Regions from separate parts of the Acidovorax sp. FG48 genome, predicted to be linked through region 2. Evidence: predicted binding sites of a transcription regulator. Region 2 holds the regulator's gene; the other holds the start of a gene.
The links. The regulator LexA, encoded in region 2, represses DNA repair genes until DNA is damaged. The targets are predictions, from matches to a motif close to ACTGTATNNNNATACAGT.
Positions count from the first base shown of each region.

Region 1: the regulator LexA is predicted to act here: its motif matches at 2,043-2,060, upstream of ACODSU_RS17440 (PA0069 family radical SAM protein).

Region 1 covers NZ_JBMDJH010000013.1:27,919-32,186, forward strand. The annotation lists gene ACODSU_RS17430 (phospholipase D family protein) at 1-522, opposite strand, end outside; gene ACODSU_RS17435 (ammonium transporter) at 683-1,885, opposite strand; gene ACODSU_RS17440 (PA0069 family radical SAM protein) at 2,092-3,345, shown strand; gene ACODSU_RS17445 (GNAT family N-acetyltransferase) at 3,445-3,732, opposite strand; gene ACODSU_RS17450 (LysR family transcriptional regulator) at 3,847-4,268, opposite strand, start outside.
Region 2 covers NZ_JBMDJH010000002.1:74,118-78,385, reverse strand. The annotation lists gene ACODSU_RS03315 (hypothetical protein) at 1-339, opposite strand, end outside; gene ACODSU_RS03310 (asparaginase) at 360-1,319, opposite strand; gene lexA (transcriptional repressor LexA) at 1,403-2,077, shown strand; gene ACODSU_RS03300 (D-2-hydroxyacid dehydrogenase family protein) at 3,181-4,188, shown strand.

The DNA of each region.
Region 1 (4,268 bases), on a different contig from region 2:
CATGCGGCCGATGGGCGACCCCCGGGCCCCCGTCACGGGGTTGAACATGCGCATCTCGATGTTGGGCACAAACGCCAGCCGCATCACCTGCGCGTCGCGCCCAGTGCTGTGAAAGTCGTCCAGCAGCACGCGCACCCTTACACCGCGCTGGGCCGCTGCCATCACGCTGAGCAGCAGGCGCTCGCTGCTGGCGTCTGCATGGATGGCGTAGTACTGAAGGTCCAGGGTTTTCTGGGCGGCGTCCACCAGGGCCAGGCGGCTGCTGTAGGCGGCCTGCGGGCCGCTGAGCAGTGCAAACCCTGAGGCATGCCGTGCCCCCTCGGCGGCCCTGCGTGCGGCGACCAGTTTGCCCAGTGGAGTGTCGCCGGGAGCCGCCAGAGCAACCGACACCGGGCGGTCCACCTCCTTGGGCAGGCCTGCGCATCCCGCCAGAGCCAGGGTGACCAGCAGCACGACCATGCCCAGCCAGCCGGGGCGGGCCGACTGGGGCTGGGTGAGGGACAAGGGGGGCGAAGACAGCATGGCGCGATTGTGACCGTGGAGCCGCTAGGGCGCAGGGCTCAGGTATAGCCGCGCGCCGGTCCATCCGCTGTCAGACAGCGCGCCAAGGCGAAGGCTTGGACCCGTATCAGGCCCCACGCCGGGTCCCGCGCCGGACCCAGGCCGTCGCCAGTGGGCTGGGCTACCAGCTCACTTCGCGGTCGGGTGTGGCGCTGATCTTGTGGATGCTCAGGTCGGCGCCGTCAAACTCTTCTTCCTGCGTCAGCCGGATGCCCACCGTCTGCTTGAGGATGCCGTACACCACCACGCCGCCGATCAGGGCCCATACCACGCCCAGGCCCGTGCCGATGAGCTGGGCCGACAGGCTCACCCCGCCCAGACCGCCCAATGCCTTGCTGCCAAAGAGGCCCGCAGCCAGCCCGCCCCAGGTGCCGCACAGCCCGTGCAGCGGCCATACGCCGAGCACGTCGTCGATCTTCCATTTGTTCTGTGTCAAGGTGAACATCAGCACAAAGATGGCCCCGGCCACCGCGCCCACCACCAGCGCACCCAGCGGGTGCATGAGGTCCGAACCCGCACACACGGCCACCAGACCGGCCAGGGGGCCGTTGTGCACAAAGCCGGGGTCGTTCTTGCCCAGCACCAGGGCGGCGAGCGTGCCGCCCACCATGGCCATCAGCGAGTTCACGGCGACCAGGCCCGAGAGCTTGTCCACGGACTGCGCGCTCATCACATTGAAGCCGAACCAGCCCACCACCAAGATCCAGGCGCCCAGCGCCAGGAACGGAATGTTCGATGGCGGGTGGGCCGAGATTGCGCCATCCTTGCGGTAGCGGTTGGCGCGGGAGCCCAGCAGGATCACTGCTGGCAGGGCAATCCAGCCGCCCATGGCGTGCACCACCACCGAGCCGGCAAAGTCGTGAAACTCCTCCCCCGTCACGGCTTTGATCCAGCCCTGCACACCAAAATGCTGGTTCCAGGCGATGCCCTCAAAAAACGGGTACACAAAACCGACGATGACGGCCGTTGCCATCAGTTGCGGCCAGAACTTGGCGCGTTCTGCAATGCCGCCCGACACGATGGCCGGAATGGCGGCTGCGAACGTGAGCAGGAAGAAGAACTTGACCAGCGCATACCCGCTGAGCTGCACCAGCGACTCTGCGCCGACGAAAAAATGCGTGCCGTAGGCCACGGTGTAGCCGACGACGAAATAGACCACCGTAGACACCGAAAAGTCCACCAGGATCTTGACCAGCGCATTCACCTGGTTCTTTTTGCGGACCGTGCCCAGCTCCAGAAACGCAAACCCGGCGTGCATGGCCAACACCATGATCGCCCCGAGCAAGATGAACAAGGCATCCGTGCCCTGTTTGAGTGCTTCCATAACGTCCTCGCGATAGTGATTGATCGACTCTGGTGCGTTTTCGTAATGCGCCACAGATTTGCACCAAGTTGAAGCAAGAAGCGCGCCAAGAGTTGGTGCAAGGTTTCGCACTGATTTGGGGCTTGATGGCGTGAGGAAAAAAATGGGTGTTTAAAATACTGTATAAATGAACAGCTTTTTTGGCGCCAAATCCACCCCTGCTCGCTATGGGCCTCCTACCCACTCCCGAAGATGACCTGCCCGAAGAGCCGCAGGAAATCCGCGTTCCGCTGCAAGCCATTCGCGGTCGAGGGGCGGCGACGGCCATGGCGCACCGGTTTGCCAAAGACCAGCGCGAGCCCGCAGATGACGGGTGGAGCCCTGTCAGGGCAACTGGCAATGCGGACGGCTTGGCCCCGGGCCATGGATGCCAGGAGGGCGAAGATGAATGGGACACAGGGGCGCCGGGCGGGCCTGCTGCGTGCGACGAGGGCGATGGCGAGATCCGTCCGTCCCCCGCCACCCGCGTGCATTTCGAGACCGCGCGCAGTGCCCTGTGCGCCAACGACTCGCCCGACATCTTCTTTGAGCTATCGGTCAATCCCTACCGGGGCTGCGAGCATGGCTGCATCTACTGCTACGCGCGGCCCACGCACAGCTACCTCAATTTTTCGCCCGGGCTCGACTTTGAGACGCAGATCGTGGCCAAGCACAACATTGCGCAGGTGCTGCGCCAGGAGCTTGCGCAGCCACGCTATGTGCCGCGCCTGCTCAATATCGGCTCGGCCACCGACTGCTACCAGCCTGTAGAGCGCGACCTGAAGCTCACGCGCAGCGTGATCGAAGTGATGCGCGAGGCGCGCCACCCGTTTTCGCTGATCACCAAATCCAGCGGAGTGGAGCGCGACCTGGACCTGCTCGCCCCGCTGGCCGCACAGCGCCTGGCGGCGGTGTACGTCACCATCACCACGCTAGACGCCACACTGGCCCGCCGCATGGAGCCCCGTGCTGCCGCACCCCACCGGCGGCTGCGCACCATACGTGCCCTGGCCGAGGCGGGAGTGCCGGTGGGCGTGAGCGTGGCGCCGCAGATTCCCTTCATCACCGAAGACATGGAGCAGGTACTGGAGGCCGCGCGCGACGCCGGTGCGCGCACCGCCTTCTACACCGTGCTGCGCCTACCCTGGGAGCTGGATGCGCTGTTTCGGGAATGGCTCACGGTGCATTACCCGCAGCGTGCAGCGCGCGTCATGGCACGGGTGCAAGACCTGCACCACCTCACCGAAGCGCAGCGCGCTGCCGGCAAGACCTATGACAGCGACTTCGCCACGCGCATGAAGGGCAGCGGGCTGTGGGCCGATTTGCTGCGCCAGCGCTTTGCCAACACCTGCCGTCGCCTGGGGCTCAACCGCGAGCGTGAGGGCCTGGACCTGGGCGAGTTCAGGCCGGGGCTGTTGCGCGGGCAGGGCAGCTTGTTTTAGCGGCTCTTTGCGATCTCGACGGGCGCGGGTTGGGGCGCTCGAATTGTTTGCTGGTCCCTGCGGAACTAGGTCCGGCGGGCCGCATCGTTCACAGGCCCGTCAGGCCAGCACGTCGCGGATAGACGCGTCCTTGCCGAACTGTGCCTTGGCAAACGGGCACAGCGGGACCACCTTGGTGCCTGTTGTCCGTGCCCACTCCACCAGCGCCCCGAGCAGCGCGCGCCCCACGCCCTGGCCGCTGAGGGACGGGTCCACCTCGGTGTGGTCCACGATGATCATCGTGGCGTTGGTGCGGCTGTAGGTCATCTCGGCCAGGCGCTGGCCGTCGTGCGCGATGTAGAACGCGCCCTTGGCGTCCTGCTCCTGGTGGTGAATGGTGTGTGACATGGTGCGTTGCAGTGGCAAAGATGTGCGCCAGAGTATGGGGCATGGGGGGCTGCGGCCGCGCTGGGCGCCGCCCGCAGCCCAGCGCGCGAAGGGCGGTCTCCATCGGTGAGGGATCTACCCGATCTGGAACGCCTCGGACAGAAACTCTGCGGTGGCGCGCACCCGGGCGGTGCGTTGCAGGTCGGGGTGCATCACCTGCCAGACCTCGTAGTCGTTCGCCCGGCGGCGCTCGGGCCAGATACGCACCAGGCCTTCGCGCTCGCCCATCCACACCGGCATCTCGCCCAGCCCAATGCCCGCCGCCACGCCCTTGCGCACCAGCAGACTGGAGCGCACCGCCAGCGCGATCCGGGCCTGGCGCGCGGGCACACCCGCCATGGTGAGAAACGCGTTGTGCTCCAGGTAGGGCGCGTAGGCCACCAGGTGGTGGCCGCGCAGTTCGTCCTCGGGCACGGGCATGCCAAAACGCTCGACATAGCCCGCGCTGGCGAACAGGCCCACGGGCCACGACGCCACGCGGCGCACCACCAGGTCGG
Region 2 (4,268 bases):
CCCGTCCAGGCGTGCAAGCGAACCGCGTGCATGAAACCACGCCGCGTTGCAGCCCGCAAGCATTAACAACAGCATCTTCAAGGTAAAAGCGCGGCTGCTGAGCAGCTCCGCAGACTGGGCGGCAAACATCAGCAGCCCCGACGCTGCGGCCAATCCGAAGCCGCACAGCGCCACAGTGAGACTCAGCCGCGCGAGGTCCTTCACCGGCAATGCCGCACCACGTCCGAAAACCCGCAACTCCAGCAGCAGCAGATTGCCCAGCAGCAACGCAATACCGATGATGTGGACGACCTCCAGCGCGGGGTAAGCCCAGGCGTGTGTCTTGAGTGCGGTGAACACGGCTGCCGGCCCTTTTTAGATCAATGCATCCGCAGCAAATCCAGCATCAGGGCAACCCGCGCCTTCACCGGCGACAGGCCTTGCGAGGCGGGAAGCACATCACCCGGCTTGGGCAGCACCTGCCCCTCCGCGCAGCGGGTGGAGCGCACCACCCGCACTCCGGCGTTCTGCGCGCGCACCAAAGCAGCCTCCAGATCGTGGTGGATCGTGCCATTGCCGGTGCAGGCCACCACCAGGCCCTGCACGCCCTCTCGCACCAGCGCATCCACCGCCCTGCCCGATGCCCCCGCATGGTTCATGACGATTTCCACCCACGGCCAAGTCGCAGCGCTCACTATATTATTCATAGCACCATCGACATTATTTACCGGCACTACTGGGCTATTGCATGCCCAACGGACCACACACTCTTCCACCCACCCCAGAGGTCCAGCATCCCCCGAGCTGAAGGCATTGACGCGGTAGGGATGCACTTTTTGCACATGCCGTGCGCCATGCACTTCACCCGCCGCAACAGCCAGCACACCTGTGGCACCTGGCGCCAATACCGTTGCCACCGCGTCCAGCAGGTTCTGGGGGCCATCGGGGGTCAAGGCTGTGGCAGGCCGCATCGCGCAGGTCAGCACCACGGGTTTGGCGGCGTCCAGCACTTCGTGCAAGAACCACGCCGTTTCTTCCAGGGTGTCCGTACCATGGGTGATGACCAACCCCTTCACCTCCGGGTCATTCAGGTGGTGGGCGCACCGCAATGCCAGCGTGCGCCACACCTCGCCATCCATGTCCTTGCTGTCGATCTGCGCTACTTGCTCTGCAACCAAGGCGCCCCCTGCCAGAGCCTGCAGACCTGGCACAGCCGTCAGCATTTGCTCCACGCCCACCTGCGCGGCGGTGTAGCCAATGTTGTCCCCCGCTTGGGCCGAGGTGCCCGCAATCGTGCCACCGGTGCCCAAAACCACAATTTTTTGCCCACTCACTTGCATACTCCGAAAAACTGGTGAAAAATACAGTTACTGGATTAAAAAACAGTTGTTCATCACTGTAACCGCCCGCACCGGAAACCACCATGCTCGACAACCCCAAACTCACCGCCCGCCAGCAGCAGATTCTGGATCTCATCCAGACCGCTATCGCACGCACCGGCGCGCCTCCCACCCGCGCAGAAATCGCGGCCGAGCTGGGTTTCAAGTCAGCCAATGCGGCAGAAGAACACCTTCAGGCTCTTGCCCGTAAAGGGGTGATCGAGCTGGTCAGCGGCACCTCTCGGGGTATCCGCCTGCGCGGCGACACGGTGCGCTCCATCAACGCCGCGCGCGGCAGCCAGTTCAGCCTGCCCATCCCGGGCCTGTCGCAACTGGTCTTGCCTTTGGTAGGCCGGGTGGCTGCGGGGTCGCCCATTCTCGCGCAGGAACATGTAGACCAGACCTACAGCGTAGAAAACAGCCTCTTCCAGCACAAGCCCGATTACCTGCTCAAGGTGCGGGGCATGTCCATGCGTGACGCGGGCATCATGGATGGCGATTTGCTGGCCGTTCAGTCCACCCGCGAAGCCCGCAACGGCCAGATCATCGTCGCCCGCCTGGGTGACGACGTCACTGTCAAGCGCCTTCGCCGCACCGCCAACGCCATTGAGTTGTTGCCTGAGAACCCCGACTATCCCGTGATCGTGGTGCAGCCAGGTGAGCCCTTTGAGATAGAAGGCCTGGCAGTGGGCCTTATCCGCAACACCATGCTGATGTAGCACGCGCTCAGGGGCCGCACCGTGGGTGGCGGGCGTTTGGTGGACAGATTCTGATCGGTACACCAGCCCTGCGATGCGGATCCCGTTGAGTGCCAACAACTCCCAGGCAATGTGTGATGAATCGGCGGAGCAGTTGCCTGCACCGCAGGGGATGGTCTCGCGCTGCTTTTGGGTGTTCTGGTACTCAGCCACGTTGCAATCCTGCCTATGTTCAACCCCCGACTTTCGGAGTTTTCACATGGGAATTGCTTTGTTCACCCTTTCTGCCCTGCAGAGCCCTGTTCGCAGCCTCAAAAAGCTGTTTGCGAGTGCGGAGCTAGCGTCTGCAGACAAGACGACCCTACCGGCGCAAGCAGAGACAAGAGAGCTCACTGAATTTGGGAGTGCATCGCCGTTTATTTCCCAAAGACGGGCTGCAGACGTTGCAACACTTCATCGTGCTGAACAGCACCAAGGACAACGCGCTCCTCGCGGGAACTGGCCTTTTACGGCCAAACCACCTGCACGAGCGCCAGAAAGCCCTGCCCGTTTGCCCGACACGCAGCGCTCTTTTCTGCCAACGCACATGGCCGGCAGCAAACGGCAAGCTTTCCTATCAGCGGTGGGTACGGCTTCCTGCGGCCCACGAACAACCAAAGTGCTGCGCCGGGCTTCTGACGCCGCAGGTACCGGACGCCTGGTGATTGCAGGCCGCATGGCAGATGTCTGCGCAGAGCTGGACCGCTTGGCGGCATCCGAGGCTCTCAGGGCCTGATTTGCTGGACATTGGGGGGCTAAGGTGGCAAGCGCTCTTTGATATTCCTCACTGTGGCGGCCTTCCCTTCAGACTACGGAGCTACAGCCGATGAGGTGGTGCCAGGATTGCACCCACAGCCCCGAGGCTGGTGCTGAGCCTTACCAAATCTTGATCGACACCAAACACGGAGGCCCACCTGCGCCAATCGTGCGGTCGTGCGGTCGTGCGGTCGTGCGGTCGTGCGGAGTGATAAGGCCATTTCTGTTCTGGTATCTCCGCAGCACTCCGTCACCAAAAACTGGGGGCTTTGGCATGCCCACAGGGCTTGGGTGGTTCTTCTCCGCGCCCACCAAGGCACAATGTCGGGATGAACATTGTGATCCTCGACGATTACCAGGATGCAGTGCGCAAGCTGCATTGCGCATCGCGGCTCGACGCATACACCGCCAAGGTCTACACCAACACGGTCAAGGGGCTGGGGCAGCTTTCGGTGCGGCTCAAAGATGCAGACATCATCGTGCTGATCCGTGAACGGACCCAGATCACGCGCCAATTGGTCGAGAAGCTCCCTCGGCTCAAGCTCATTGCACAAACCGGCAAGATTGGCAGCCACATTGATGTGGCGGCATGTACCGAGCGCGGCATTGCCGTGGCAGAGGGGGTTGGGTCCCCGGTGGCACCGGCTGAGCTGACCTGGGCCCTGGTGATGGCCTCCATGCGCCGACTGCCCCAGTACATCTCCAATCTCAAGCATGGCGCCTGGCAGCAGTCAGGTCTCAAGACCGCCTCGATGCCCGCCAACTTCGGGATCGGCAATGTGCTGAGGGGCAAGACCCTGGGCATCTGGGGCTATGGCCGCATTGGACAACTGGTGGCCGGGTACGGGCGCGCTTTTGGTATGAACGTGCGCGTCTGGGGCCGTGAAGCATCGCGCGCGCAGGCGCTGACGGACGGCTACCAGGCAGCAGCCACGCGGGAAGAGTTCTTCTCGCAATGCGACGTGATCTCTTTGCACCTGCGCCTGAACGACGAGACGCGGGGCATCATCTCGCTCGAAGATCTCTCGTGCATGAAGCCAACTTCGCTGCTGGTCAATACATCACGCGCAGAATTGATCGAGCCAGACGCGCTGATCGCAGCCCTCAACCGAGGGCGCCCAGGCTTGGCCGCGGTGGATGTGTTCGAGAGCGAACCTATCCTGCAAGGGCACGCCCTGCTCCGTCTCGAAAACTGCATTTGCACGCCACATATTGGGTACGTGGAACAGGACAGCTATGAGCTCTACTTTGGTGCAGCTTTTGACAACGTGGTGAATTTCATCAAAGGCACACCCACCAACATCGTGAACCCAGGCTCACTACAGGTGAGGCGCTAGCGGCTGTCGGTCATCCACCAGCTCCAATTACGCGACTGGCTGCACCTCTGACCCGTCCTGAATAGCGTTGACACCCAGGA